3 regions of the Kitasatospora sp. NPDC001159 genome follow, and region 3 is predicted to be linked to each of the others. Evidence: riboswitches for the same ligand, from Rfam matches in the RefSeq annotation. Region 3 holds a riboswitch; each other region holds the start of a gene.
What was found. Region 3 has a riboswitch for cobalamin ahead of ACWC9T_RS22810 (ribonucleoside-diphosphate reductase subunit alpha). Riboswitches for the same ligand answer to the same signal wherever they lie in the genome.
Positions count from the first base shown of each region.

Region 1: linked by a shared signal. The riboswitch ahead of ACWC9T_RS12345 (cobalamin biosynthesis protein) and the one ahead of ACWC9T_RS22810 (ribonucleoside-diphosphate reductase subunit alpha) in region 3 are both predicted to bind cobalamin.
Region 2: linked by a shared signal. The riboswitch ahead of ACWC9T_RS34175 (HoxN/HupN/NixA family nickel/cobalt transporter) and the one ahead of ACWC9T_RS22810 (ribonucleoside-diphosphate reductase subunit alpha) in region 3 are both predicted to bind cobalamin.

Region 1 is NZ_JBSFJV010000018.1:76,597-81,098, forward strand. It holds gene ACWC9T_RS12330 (hypothetical protein) at 1-155, opposite strand, end outside; gene ACWC9T_RS12335 (alpha/beta hydrolase) at 825-1,949, opposite strand; gene ACWC9T_RS12340 (hypothetical protein) at 2,126-2,323, shown strand; cobalamin riboswitch at 2,567-2,709, shown strand; gene ACWC9T_RS12345 (cobalamin biosynthesis protein) at 2,808-3,896, shown strand; gene ACWC9T_RS12350 (cobyric acid synthase) at 3,970-4,502, shown strand, end outside.
Region 2 is NZ_JBSFJV010000103.1:18,860-23,361, forward strand. It holds gene ACWC9T_RS34160 (AAA family ATPase) at 1-555, shown strand, start outside; gene ACWC9T_RS34165 (Fpg/Nei family DNA glycosylase) at 654-1,463, shown strand; gene ACWC9T_RS34170 (ArsR/SmtB family transcription factor) at 1,551-1,934, opposite strand; cobalamin riboswitch at 2,016-2,208, shown strand; gene ACWC9T_RS34175 (HoxN/HupN/NixA family nickel/cobalt transporter) at 2,241-3,350, shown strand; partial or broken gene ACWC9T_RS34180 (EamA family transporter) at 3,359-3,889, opposite strand; gene ACWC9T_RS34185 (helix-turn-helix domain-containing protein) at 3,863-4,399, shown strand.
Region 3 is NZ_JBSFJV010000045.1:15,026-19,527, forward strand. It holds gene ACWC9T_RS22810 (ribonucleoside-diphosphate reductase subunit alpha) at 1-2,358, opposite strand, end outside; cobalamin riboswitch at 2,553-2,715, opposite strand; gene ACWC9T_RS22815 (glycosyltransferase family 39 protein) at 2,757-4,475, opposite strand; gene ACWC9T_RS22820 (glycoside hydrolase family 26 protein) at 4,475-4,502, opposite strand, start outside.

The DNA.
Region 1 (4,502 bases), on a different contig from region 3:
GCCCGGCCCGCCGCACGGGCGTCCTCCGGGAGCAGCTCGCCACGCTTGTCGACCTCGTCCAGTTCACCGGCCCAGCGGGCGATCCGGACGGCGTCCACCAGCATCCGGCGGGCCAGCGGCGCGAGCTCGGCCGGCGCGGGGAAGCCCTCCGGCATGGGAACCCGGCCCCGCCCGGGCGCCGGCGCGGGCCCCCGCCGCCGGGGTACACCGGCCCCGCCCGGCCTGCCGCCGGAGGGTCGGTGGGCCGTACCGGGGAGACGGGTCACCGTCGCACCGGTACCGATCGTCGGCGGGAGCGGGGCATCACGGTCGCGCGGGTTCCGAGACGTCACGTTGAGCAGTCTTCCCCTTGCACCGGCCTTCTGTCACATCCGGTTGTCCGTGCGTCCGGGCGACCGGGGACGGCACCTCCGCAAGATCGGGCAACAGAGGCAAACCGCCTGGCCGGAAACGTGTGGCGGGGTCATGCCAGGGCTGCGCCGGACCGTCGCGGTGCTCGCTCGCGCAGTCACGCCGCGTGTCGGGCCGGGGGTGCGCGGGGTCGCGGCTGGTGGGAATCCGGCCAGGCGGCATGTGCCAGCGGGTGGGGGTTCGGCACCAGAACTCGGCGGGGCCGACTTCTGGTGCGCGGGCGGGAACGGCGGGCGGGCGTGAACCGGACAGCGAATCGAACAGGGTCCGCGCGGGCGCCCGCGGGCCGCGGGGAGAACCCGCAACCGCCCCGGGGCGACGGTGACGGGGGCGGGGCTGCCGCGCGAGTAGTCGGGTGGGTCGACTTCTCGCGTTCAGGGCCGATGTTGGCCCTGAGGTGAGCCCCGACCGGGTCAGAGGAGGGGGGTGAGCCAGCGGCGGAGGAGTTCGGTGTAGTGGTCGGGGTCGGAGTTCCACAGAGCGGCGTGGTCGGCTCCCGGGAAGGTCTGGAGGTTGACCACGTCGGGGCGGGCGGCGGCGAGGCGCTGGACGGTGCTGAAGGGCGCGATCCGGTCGCTGGGGCTGTGCAGCACCAGGGTGGGGGCGTGCAGGTCCGCGCCCTCGGCGAGGCGGGAGAAGTCGGCCAGGTCGACCCCGGTGCGGCCCTCGGCGGCGAGGGCGCCCAGTTCGGCGGCGACACCGGTGAAGCCGGCCCGGACGGCGCCGCGGCGGGCGGAGGCGGGGAGGTCGAGAACGGGCGAGTCGAGGATCAGCCCGCTGATGGCGTGGGCCCAGGCCGAGCGGGCCGCCGTGTGCAGGACCGTGGTGGCGCCCAGCGACCAGCCGTAGAGGATCACCCGGACCGCGCCGTGGTCGAGCGCCAGCCGTATCGCCGACTCGATGTCGCGCCACTCGGTCGCGCCGAAGTGGCTGAACCCGTCCGGGGAGGCGGGGGCGCCCTCGTCGCCCCGGTAGGTGACGGCCAGGACGGGCAGGCCGAGGCGGTCGAGCACCGGCAGGACCGGCAGGGTCTGCTGGCGGTCGGCCTCGGTGCCGTGGACCAGGATCACCCAGGTGCCGCGCTTGCCGCCGAGGTGCCAGGCTGGGAGGGGGCCCAGCTCACCGTCGGCGCTGGTGTCGGCGAAGGAGAGGCCGAGCGCCTCGGTGGGGTCGCCGAGCAGGACGCGGGGGGTGAAGCGGACCTCGGTGCCGGGCGTGAGGACGCCCCGGTCTGCGCGGACCAGCCGCCGGGTGACGCCCTGCTCGTCACTGTGCAGGATCTCCTCGACCACCGCGTGCCCGTTGTCCTCCCACTCCACGGCCCAGCGGCCCCGCCGCAGGCTCTCCGGGCGGCGGGTGAAGGTGACCCGGCCGGCGGCGAGGGTCAGCACCAGGACGGGCCGGGACTCCTCCTCCACGGGCGTCCCCGTCCCCGCCCCCGGACGGACCATCCGCTCGGAGGCCCGGCGGCCGATCGCCACGACGACCCCGGCCCCGACGGCGACGGCCACCACAACGGCTGCGGTTCCCCAGCGCATATCGTTCCCCGCTCTGTTCCACGGACCGGACGGTGTTCGTACACCAGTTCACCGGGGCCCCGCGCCCCCGGCCACCGGGCTGGGCCGTCCGGGGCATGCGGGAGCAGAAGTGGAAAGGGGATCGTCACACCGGGATGGCCGTCTGCCGGGCGGCGAGGAGGTGCCAGAACCGGGGGGTGAGGGGCGCGGCAGGGGTGCGGGGGCCGCTGGGGGTGCCCCAGTGGGTGGGGGACGTGGTGTTCCTGCTGGAGGACGGGGAGGACGGCGGCCAGGTCGGGTTCGGGGACGGGGACCCGGACCAGACGCACGCCCTCGGCGACCTGTTCCGGGGTCAGGTCGAGACCGACCCGGTGGGCGCGGGCGGCCTCGGGTGAGAACGGCACCGGGGGCGGGGCGGCGACGGGGGCCTTTCTGCGGCGCACGACACCGAACGGTAGGTGCGGCCCTCGGCGCGCCCCAGCCGCCGAACACGCGAAGCGCAGCTGACGAGGCCTCCACCGCGCTGGGCGATCGCACAGCACGACACCCGGTACACCGTGTGACCAACCCCTCCGTGACCTCGGTTGACGCGCGGATCGGCCGCGTGATGGGATCCTTGGGCCAAACGGAGGCATGGAGAGGAAGCCGGTGCGAGTCCGGCGCGGTCCCGCCACTGTCACCGGGGAGCACGCTCGGAAGGTGCCACGGCGGGCCGTCAGTCATTGCTGGCAGGCTGCTGGAAGGCTCCGGGGGTGCGTCCGACCCGGAAGCCAGGAGACTCTCGCCCCCGGTACGTCGATCCAGGGCGCGGACCCTGAGTGAGGACACGCACGCGATGCAGGCTGCCCCGCCCCGTCCGGCTCCGAGCTGCCCGCCGCCGTGCGCCCGCTGACCCGCGCCGCCGCCTTCGCGCTGGGCGCCGTGGCGGGCTACGCCGCCGACGCCCGCTTCGCCGACCCCCGCCGCGGCCACCCGGTCGCCCTCTTCGGCACCGCCGCGACCCGCCTGGAGCGCCGCCTGTGGCGCGACGACCGCGCGGCCGGGACTGCGTACACGGCGCTGTGCGTGGGCGCGGTCGCGGCCGGCGCGCTGGCCCTGGACCGTACGGTGGGCCGCCGTCCGCTGGGCCGGGCGGCACTGGCCGCGGCGGCGACCTGGACGGTGCTCGGCGGCACCTCGCTGACCCGGGAGGCGCGCACCATCGGCCGCTCGCTCGCCGCAGGCGATCTGACGGCCGCCCGGGAGCGGCTGCCGCACCTGTGCGGGCGGGACCCGAGCGCGCTGGACGGGCAGCAGATCGCCCGCGCGGTGGTCGAGTCGGTGGCCGAGAACACCGCCGACGCCGTGGTGAACGCGCTGGCCTGGGGCGCTCTGGCGGGCACGCCGGGGCTGCTGGTCTTCCGCGCGGTGAACACCCTGGACGCCATGGTGGGCCACCGTTCGCCCCGCTACGCCCGCTTCGGCTGGGCCTCGGCCCGGCTGGACGACGTCGCCGGCTGGCCCGGCGCCCGGCTGACCGCGCTGCTGACGGTGGCCGCCGCGCCCGAACCCCGTACCGCCTGGCGGGTCTGGCGCCGGGACGGCTCCGCGCACCCGAGCCCGAACGCGGGCCAGGCCGAGTCGGCCTTCGCCGGCGCGGTGGGCGTACGCCTGGGCGGGACGCTCCGGTACCCGCACGAGCCGAAGGGCGCGCCGGAGCCGAAAGCGACGAGCGACAGGCGACCGACGCAGGAGGGAGCGTCGGAGCGAGGAACGTCGGCTCCGGGTCAGGAGCGCCCGGAGGCGAGTGCGGAGCCACGCGAGCGGGTGGAGCACCGGCCGGTGCTGGGCGAGGAGTTGCGGCCGGTGACGGTGGACGACATCGAGCGGGCCTGCACGCTGTCCCGGCGGGTGGGCGCGCTGGCGCTGGGTACGACGGTCGCGGGCCACGTCCTGCTGCGGCTTCTTATGCGAAGGGGTAGGGCGTGAGCGAGCGTAGCGAGCGAACCATCGACAGGTGCGGATTGTGCGAAGTGCCTGCCGAGCGGAGCGAGGTGGGCGGATGAGGAACGCGCTGCTGGTCGCCGGGACGACCTCGGACGCGGGCAAGAGCGTGGTGACGGCCGGGATCTGCCGCTGGCTGGCCCGCCAGGGCGTGCACGTCGCGCCGTTCAAGGCGCAGAACATGTCGCTGAACTCCTTCGTCACCACCGACGGCGCCGAGATCGGCCGCGCCCAGGCGATGCAGGCGCAGGCCGCCCGGGTGGAGCCGGAGGCGGCGATGAACCCGGTGCTGCTCAAGCCCGGCGCGGACGGCCGCAGCCAGGTGGTACTGCTCGGCAAGCCGGTGGCCGAGGTCGGCGCACTGGACTACCGCGAGCGCAAGCCCGTCCTGCTGGAACGTGCCCTGGAGTGCCTGGCGGACCTGCGCCGCCGCTTCGACGTGGTCGTCTGCGAGGGCGCCGGCTCGCCCGCCGAGATCAACCTGCGCGACCGCGACATCGCCAACATGGGCCTGGCCACCGCGGCCGGGCTGCCCGTCGTGGTGGTCGGCGACATCGACCGCGGCGGGGTGTTCGCGGCGATGTACGGGAC
Region 2 (4,502 bases), on a different contig from region 3:
GGGCCGATCGCCGTGCTGCTGATCGGCCCCGCCGGGGCGGGCAAGACCACCGTCGCCCGGTACTGGGCCGAGCGCCGGGCCACCCCGACCGCCCACATCAGCCTGGACGACGTCCGCGAGTGGGTGCAGTCCGGCTTCGCCAACCCGCAGTCCGGCTGGAACAACGCCTCCGAGGCCCAGTACCGGCTGGCCCGCCGCACCTGCGGTTTCGCCTGCCGCAACTACCTGGCCAACGGCATCTCCTGCATCATCGACGACGCCGTCTTCCCGGACCGCCCGGCGATCGGCCTCGGCGGCTGGAAGCGGCACATCGGGCCCGGCATGATCCCGGTCGTCCTGTTGCCCAGCCTGGACTCGGTGCTGCAGCGCAACGCCCGCCGCAGCGGCAACCGGCGGCTCGGCGACGAAGAGGTGGCGCGGATCCACGGCCGGATGGCCGGCTGGTACAACTCCGGGTTGCCGATCATCGACAACTCCTACCTGGACATCGCCGGGACGGCCGCCGAGCTGGACCGGGTGATCCTGGCCCGGCTGATGGGCATGCCGGTCCGCTGACGGGTGCCCTCGCTGACCTGCGGCTTCGTGGAGCTGTCGGTGGCGGCTGCGATGATGGACCCCGTCCTGCCGTACGACTTCTGGGGGAGCTGACGCCCGTGCCGGAAGGCCACATCATCCACCGCCTCGCCGTAGAGAACCGGAAGGCCTTCGGCGACCGCCCGGTCCAGGTCTCCAGCCCGCAGGGCCGGTTCGCCGACGAGGCCAAGGTGATCGACGGGCAGCTGCTCACCGGGGCCGAGGCCACCGGCAAGCACCTCTTCCTCGGCTTCGAGGAGGGCGCCTGGGTCCACATCCACCTGGGCCTCTACGGCGGCTTCACCTTCGGCACCGGCCCCGCACCCGACCCGGTCGGCCTGATCCGGCTGCGGCTGGCCAACGACGACGGCTACGCCGACCTGCGCGGCCCCAACACCTGCAAGCTGATCACCGACGCCGGGAAGGCGGCCGTCGCCGCCCGGCTCGGCCCCGACCCGCTGCGCGCCGACGCCGACCCGGAGGCCGCCTGGCGCCGGATATCGGGCAGCCGGACGACCGTCGCCGCGCTGCTGATGGACCAGAAGGTGCTGGCCGGCGTCGGCAACGTCTACCGCGCCGAGGTGTTGTTCCGGCACAACATCAACCCGCACCGGGCCGGCCGCGACCTCACCCGCCGCGAGTGGGACGCGATCTGGGCCGACCTGGTCGCGCTGATGCACGAGGGAGTCGCCGCCGGCCGGATCGACACCGTCCGCCCCGAGCACACCCCCGAGGCGATGGGCCGCCCGCCCCGGGTGGACGACCACGGCGGCGAGGTCTACGTCTACCGCCGCGCCGCGATGCCCTGCCTGGTCTGCGGCACGGACGTCCGGACCGAGGAGCACGCCGCCCGCAACCTGTTCTGGTGTCCGACCTGCCAGACGGCCTGACCAGCTGATCCGCCAGTCGGCCGGCTCGCACTCATCAGGGCGGCTCGCGGCGCCGCTTCACGCGGGACGGGCGGCCCCGAGTCTCGGTCAGCCCGCGGCCGCGGTGGGCTCGTGGCGCTCGGTGGCGGCGCACTCGTCGAGGAGAGGGCGCGTGCTGTCGTCCACGAGCCGGTAGCGCACCACGCGTCCGTCCTTCTCCCCGGTGACCACGCCCGCCGTGCGGAGCAGCCGCAGGGCCTGGGAGACGGCGGGGTCGCGCATGCCGGTGGCAACCGCCAGGTCGGTGACGGCGAGCGGCCCGGCCCGGTGCAGGGCGAGCAGCAGGGCGAGCCGTCCGGGGTCGGAGAGCAGGGAGAACCGCTCGGCCCAGGACCGGACGTGCGCGGTGTCGCCGATGGCGGCGATGGCCTCGCAGACCCGGTGTCCGTCGATGGTGCGGTGGCCCGCGCGGTCGGCCGGTACGAGATGCATGCGCACATTCTTGCAGGCAGGGGCTTGTGATCCTGAACACCTGCACAAGTGCGCAGCCTTGCGAGGGTGGCGTCGGGCCCTTACGGTGTTCCCCGCCGTGGTGCTCGGGAAGACCGGTGACGGACCCTCAGGGGTCCCAGTCCGGAGCGGCCCTCGCCACTGTGATCGGGGGAGAGTTGTCCGAACCCACGTGCCACTGGGCGCCTCGTGCGCCTGGGAAGGCGGGTCCGGAAGCCCCGTAAGCCAGGAGACCGGCCACGGCATCTCACGAAGTCATTCCACGAGGTGCTGGAGCGTGATCCGAAGATGACCCTGCCCGCAACCGCCACTCCTGCTGAGGCGGCCCCCGCCGTCCTGCCCACCTTCAGGTGGAAGCGCGAGGACACCATCCGCACGGCCGGGCTGATGGGGGTGATCCTGGCCATGCACGTGGTGGCCTTCGGGACGCTCATCTTCCTGGTCGCGCCCCACAACTACGCGGTCGGTACCCAGGTCTTCGGGGTGGGCCTGGGCATCACCGCGTACACCCTCGGCATGCGGCACGCCTTCGACGCCGACCACATCGCGGTGATCGACAACACCACCCGCAAGCTGATGGCGGACGGCAAGCGGCCGGTCTCGGTCGGCTTCTGGTTCGCCCTCGGGCACTCCTCGATGGTGGTCGTCATGGCCGCCCTGGTGGCGGGCGGCGCCCAGCTGGCGAACACGCTGATGGACGACGAGTCGACCACCCACAAGTGGCTCGGGATGGTCGGCACCACCACCTCCGGCGTCTTCCTCTACCTGATCGGCGCGCTCAACCTGGCGGCGCTGCTCGGCATCATCAAGGTGTTCCGCGCGATGCGGACCGGGCAGTACGACGAGGCGGAACTGGAGCAGCACCTCAACTCGCGCGGCTTCATGGCGCGGGTGCTGAACCGGGCGACGCGCTCGATCACCCGCCCCGGGCAGATGTTCCCGGTCGGCATGGTGCTGGGCCTGGGCTTCGACACCGCGACCGAGGTCACCCTGATGGTGATGGCCGGCTCGGGCGCGGCGGCCGGGCTGCCCTGGTACGCGATCGTCTGCCTGCCGCTGCTGTTCGCGGCCGGGATGAGCCTGTTCGACACCCTGGACGGGACGTTCATGAACTTCGCGTACCAGTGGGCCTTCTCCAACCCGGTGCGCAAGGTGTACTACAACCTGACCATCACCGGGCTGTCGATCGCGGTGGCCTTCATCATCGGCACCATCGAGCTGGTCGGCGTGCTGCACGAGAAGCTCGACCTGACCGACCCGGTCACCGGGTTCATCGCGGACATCTCACTGGACAACGTCGGGTACGCGATCGCCGGGCTGTTCGTGGTGGTGTGGGCGATCGCGATCGCGTACTGGAAGCTGGCCGGCGTCGAGAAGCGCTGGACGCTCGCGGAGTAGCCCGTCGGTCACGCTGCCGCGAGCAGCAGCGTGCCCGCGACGGCGAGCCCGGCGCCGACCACCTGGACCGGGCGCAGCCGCTCCTTCGGCACCCCGCGCGCCAGCAGCGCGGTGACCACGGGGTAGAGCGAGGCGAGCACGGCGGCCACCGCCGCCGAGCCGCCGTGCGAGGCCGCCGCGTACGTGGCGTTGCCGGCGACGTCGGCCAGCCCGATGCCGGTGAGCAGGGGGCAGCCGGGGGCGCAGCTCCGACAGCAGTCCGGAGGTGTCGGTGCCGCGCGGCCGATCAGCAGCGCGGCGCCGCCGACGGCGATGTTGACGAGCCGCTGGACGCACAGTACGAGCAGCAGCCCGCCGCCGGCCGAGGCGTGGGCGATCAGGGCCATGTTGGCGCCGAAGCCGAACGCGGCGGCCAGGGTGAGCAGCAGGGCCCTGCGGGCGGCGGACGGCCCGCCGCGTTCGGGTCCGCCGGCCAGCACCACGCCGGTGACGGCCACCGCGATGCCGGCCATCTGGACGGGACCGGGCTGCGCGCCGAGCGCGGCCACACCCTGGACGCCCTCGCCGCCCGCTCCGGAGTGAGCCGCGGCATGATCGTCCAGATCGAGCAGGGTCGCACCAACCCAAGTGTGGCCACCGTGGTCCGGCTCGGCGACGCGCTCGGTGTCTCGATCGCCACGCTGCTCGACTACGAGGAGGGCCCGGACGTCCGGATCATCCCCGGTGACCAGGCCGTCCCGCTCTGGACCGGGGTGCGCGGCGGGACCGGCACCCTGCTGCACGGGATCGAGGCGCCCGGGCCGCTGGAGCTGTGGGAGTGGCGGATGGAACCGGGCGAGGAGTACTCCTCGGAGCCGCACCCGGCCGGGACGGTGGAGACCGTCCGGGTCGACGAGGGCGAGCTGACCCTGGTGCACGACGGCGCGGACCACCCGGTGCCGGCCGGTAGCACGGTCTCCTTCGACGCCTCGTACGCGCACGTCTACCGCAACGCGGGGGAGCGGGTGCTGCGGCTGACCATGGTGGTGTCGGTCCCGCCGCCGCGCTGAGGCCGCTTGTCGCGGCCCGAAGCGGCGCCTTCCCGGAGTGAGGAGGCGCCGCTTCGGCTTGTCGTCAGTGCGGTTGCCGTAGCGCCACGGCGCACGCGCCGGG
Region 3 (4,502 bases):
GGCGGCTTCCTGCTCCGGGGTGAGGGCGGGGGTGTTCACCGGCACGGGCGCGGCGGCGCGCGCAGCACCGGAGGCGGCCTGGGCGATGCGGGTGGCCGGGCGCGAGCGCAGGTAGTAGGTGGTCTTCAGACCGACCTTCCACGCGTAGGCGTACATCGAGCTGAGCTTGCCGATGGTCGGCGCCGCCATGAACAGGTTCAGCGACTGGCTCTGGTCCAGGTACGGCATACGGGCCGCGGCCAGGTCGATCAGCGCGCGCTGCGGCAGCTCCCAGGCGGTGCGGTACAGCGAACGGACTTCGGCGGGCAGCCAGTTGAACTCCTGGACGGAGCCGTTGGCGTCGCGCAGGGCGTCGCGGGTCTGCTGGTCCCAGACGCCGAGCTCCTTGAGCTCGCGCACCAGGTACGGGTTGACCTGGAGGAACTCCCCGCTCAGGGTCTCGCGCTTGAACAGGTTGGACACCTGCGGCTCGATGCACTCGTACACGCCGGCGATGGACGCGATGGTCGCGGTCGGGGCGATCGCGAGCAGCAGCGAGTTGCGCAGGCCGGTGACGGCGATGCGGGCGCGCAGCGCCGTCCAGCGGTCGGCCCACTGCGGGGCGGCCGTCGGGAAGTGGTCGATGTGCAGCTCGCCGCGGGCGGCGCGGGTCTCGCCGTACGCCTCGTGGCGGCCCAGCTGCTCGGCCAGGTCGGCGGAGCGCTCGTAGGCGGTGAGCATGATGCGCTCGGCGATCAGCGTCGACAGCTGCTTCGCCTCCGCCGAGTCGAAGTCGATCCGCAGCTTGAAGAAGACGTCCTGCAGGCCCATCACGCCCAGGCCGACCGGGCGCCAGCGGGAGTTGGAGGTGCCGGCCTCGGTGGTCGGGTAGAAGTTGATGTCCACCACGCGGTCGAGGAAGGTGACGGCGGTGCGGACGGTGGCGTCCAGCCGCTCCCAGTCCATCGCACCGAGCAGGTCCTCGACCGAAGCCCCGTCGGCCACGTGCGCGCCGAGGTTGACCGACCCCAGGTTGCAGACGGCGGTCTCGGAGTCGTCCGTGACCTCCAGGATCTCGGTGCACAGGTTGGAGGAGTGCACCGTGCGGCCCGGCAGCGCGGTCTGGTTGGCGGCGCGGTTGGAGGCGTCCTTGAAGGTCATCCAGCCGTTGCCGGTCTGCGCCAGGGTGCGCATCATGCGGGCGTACAGGGTCTGCGCCGGGATGGTGCGCACGGCCTTGCCGGCCAGCTCGGCCTTGCGGTAGGCCTCGTCGAACTCGGCGCCCCACAGGTCGACCAGCTCGGGGACGTCGGCGGGGGAGAACAGCGACCAGTCCTGGTTGGCGTTGACCCGGCGCATGAACTCGTCCGGGATCCAGTGCGCCAGGTTGAGGTTGTGGGTGCGGCGCGCCTCCTCGCCGGTGTTGTCGCGCAGCTCCAGGAACTCCTCGATGTCGGCGTGCCAGGTCTCCAGGTAGACGCAGGCCGCGCCCTTGCGGCGGCCGCCCTGGTTGACCGCGGCGACCGAGGAGTCGAGGGTGCGCAGGAACGGGACGATGCCGTTGGACTTGCCGTTGGTGCCGCGGATCAGGCTGCCGCGCGAGCGGATGCGCGAGTAGGACAGGCCGATGCCGCCGGCGTGCTTGGACAGGCGGGCGATCTGCGCGTAGCGGTTGTAGATCGAGTCCAGGTTGTCCAGCGGGGAGTCGAGCAGGTAGCAGCTCGACATCTGCGGGTGCCGGGTGCCGGAGTTGAAGAGCGTCGGCGAGGAGGTCAGGTACTCCAGGCGGCTCATCAGGCCGTACAGCTCGGCCACCTCGCGCACCGACTGCTCGGAGTCGCCGACCGCCAGGCCGCAGGCGACGCGGAGCAGGAAGTGCTGCGGGGTCTCGATCACCTTGCGGGTGATCGGGTGGCGCAGCAGGTAGCGGGACTGGACGGTGCGCAGGCCGAAGTACTCGAAGCGGTCGTCGCCGGTGGCGTCGATCAGCGCGTCCAGGGCGGCGGCGTGCTTGGCGACGAAGGCCGCGGTGGTGTCGCCGATCAGGCCCTCGGCGTGGCCGACGGCGATCGAGGCGGAGAAGGAGACCGAGCCCTGGCTGTTCGCCTCGTCGACGATCTCCAGGGCGAGCAGGCGGGCCGCCAGCTTCGAGTACTGGGGGTCCTCGGCGATCATCGACGCGGCGGCGTCCACGGCCAGCCCGCGCAGCTCGGCGAAGTCCGAGCCCGCGTGGCGGCCGCGCAGCGCGGCGGCGGCGACATGGCCGGGGTCGACCTCGGTGAGGTCGGCGCTGCGGTCGGTGAGCAGCCGCAGCAGCGCGCCTCCGGGGTCGGAGACCGTCGGGTCGGTGAAGGCGGTACCGGAGCCCTGGGCGGGCAGGGTGGCTGAGGCAGCGGTGGTCAAGGCGCTCTCTCCTGGCGGCGATCGGCGGCGGTGATCGGGTGGCGCCGGGCCGATCCGGGCAGGGGAGCACGGCGCGAACGCAGAACGCGTCGCGCGACGGTGTCTCCCCGGCCCGCCCGCGAGGCCCGGAGGGGTACTGCTCGTGCTGGCGCGGCCTCTGCGGGAGGGCCGTGGCGCACGCTGTTCGGCAGGTACTCGGACTCGCGGGCACGGCTGCTGGAGCCGCCCGCACACCGCTGCGGGGCAGTCCCGGACTCCCACCGGGTTCCCCTGCATCGACAGCAGGAGTGAGCATACATGTAGTGCCGAGGGACTGAGGCGGCACCATATGTTGTGCCTGTTGTGTCGCGGACGCCAGCGGTTTCGGCGGGCTGTCAGTGCTTCAGGTACACCTTGTACGTACTCGAATCACCGGTCGGGGAGGTGAACTGGGCGATCAGCCGGTACTGCCCGCTGGCGGTCAGGGCGGCGCTCAGGGCCCGGTCGGTGGCCTCCGGGGCGGTGCTGTCGAGGACGACCACGGTGAACCAGCCGTCCCGGATCGCGGCCGTGCTGCCGTCCTCGCCGTGGTGCTGCACTCCGGCGCCGTCGCGGTAGTCCGTCCCGGCCCGCGCCGAGACCCACTGCTCGGGTTTGCTGACGCTGCCCAGGTAGTACTCGGCGAGGCCGTCGACCTCGGTGAGGTAATGGCCCTGGGGGACGGCGTGCGCCCGCAGGACGGCCAGCAGGCGGCCGGAGTCGGGCCCGTTCTGGTAGCGCAGGGCGGACTGTTCCATGCCGAGGGCCAGCAGCGCGACCCAGACCAGGATGCCCAGCTGGGGGTGGCGGAAGTGGGCACCGACCAGCCGGGTGAGGCCGAGGCCCGCGAGCGGGGCGGCGAGCAGCATGCCGTAGCCGAGGTGGCGGAACAGCGCCCCGGAGGTGCCGGTCCACAGGTGGACGGCCGGGATCAGCAGCGCGGTGGCGGTCAGCACGGTGCCGAGCAGGGCGCGCTGGGCGCGGGTGGTGGCGGCGCCGTCGTGCTCGGGCGACTCGTGTTCGCTCATCTGCTCGCGGCGGGCGTACGCGACCGTGCCGGCCACCGCGAGGAGGGTGAACAGGCCGCCCCACTGGACGGTGCCGAGCAGGACGGAGCCGGTCGAGCCGGGGGCGTTGCCGCGCGAGGGGGACCAGTGGACGACCTTCCCCAGCAGGCCGTAGGGCAGCAGCAGGAGGGCGGTGCCGGCGGCCAGCAGCAGGGCGCGCAGGGCGGCCGGGCCGGGCCGGCGGTGGGGCCAGGCGCAGGCCAGGGCCAGCAGGACCAGGGCGGGGACGGCGAAGGCCGCCGAGTAGGCGACGGCACAGGCCAGTGCGGCGGCCGGGGCGGCCAGCAGGACCAGGGCCGGGGAGCGCCGGGCGGTGAACACCGTGGTCCAGGCCGCGAGGGCGACCAGCAGGACGGCGAGGGACTCGGGGGCGCCGTAGAAGCCGACCACGACGGTGGACTGCAGCACGGCGTAGGCGGCTATGCCGCAGATGGCGACCCGTTCGTTGAAGAGCCGTCGGGTCAGCGAGTACAGCAGCACCGTCGTGAGCAGCGCGAAGCCGAGGCTGAGCAGCCGGGTGCCCCAGATGCCGCCGGCGTTCGCGGCGGCGCCGGCCAGCGGCGGGTACAGCCAGGGCGAGCCGGGGACGCGGTCGAGCAGGTTGGTGGTGACCGGGGTGCCGTGCAGGAGGTGGGCGAGCTGCTGGCGGCCGGCGACCATGGCGGCGGCCTCGTCGGGGTGCGCGGCGGCTAGCAGGCGCAGGGAGAGCGCGGTCTGGACGCCCAGGACGGCGCCGAGCAGGCCGCGGGCGATCCAGCGGCGCCGGGGGCTGGAGGCCGGGTCCCAGCCGATCGCGGGGACCTGCGGGATGGTGTACGGGGCCAGCTCGACGGCATCGGGGTTGTCCACGGCCACGGGCACGGCCACGGCCACGGCCACGGGCGCGTCGGTGGTCGGGGCCCGGCGGGGCGCGGGCACGTCCGCCTCCGGCGCCTCGGCGTCGGGTGCCTGCCGGGCGGGGGTCTTCGGCGCGCGGGAGAACGCGGAGAACTCGGGCTCTGTACTCATCATGGGTTCCGGATGTCGAAGCCGTAG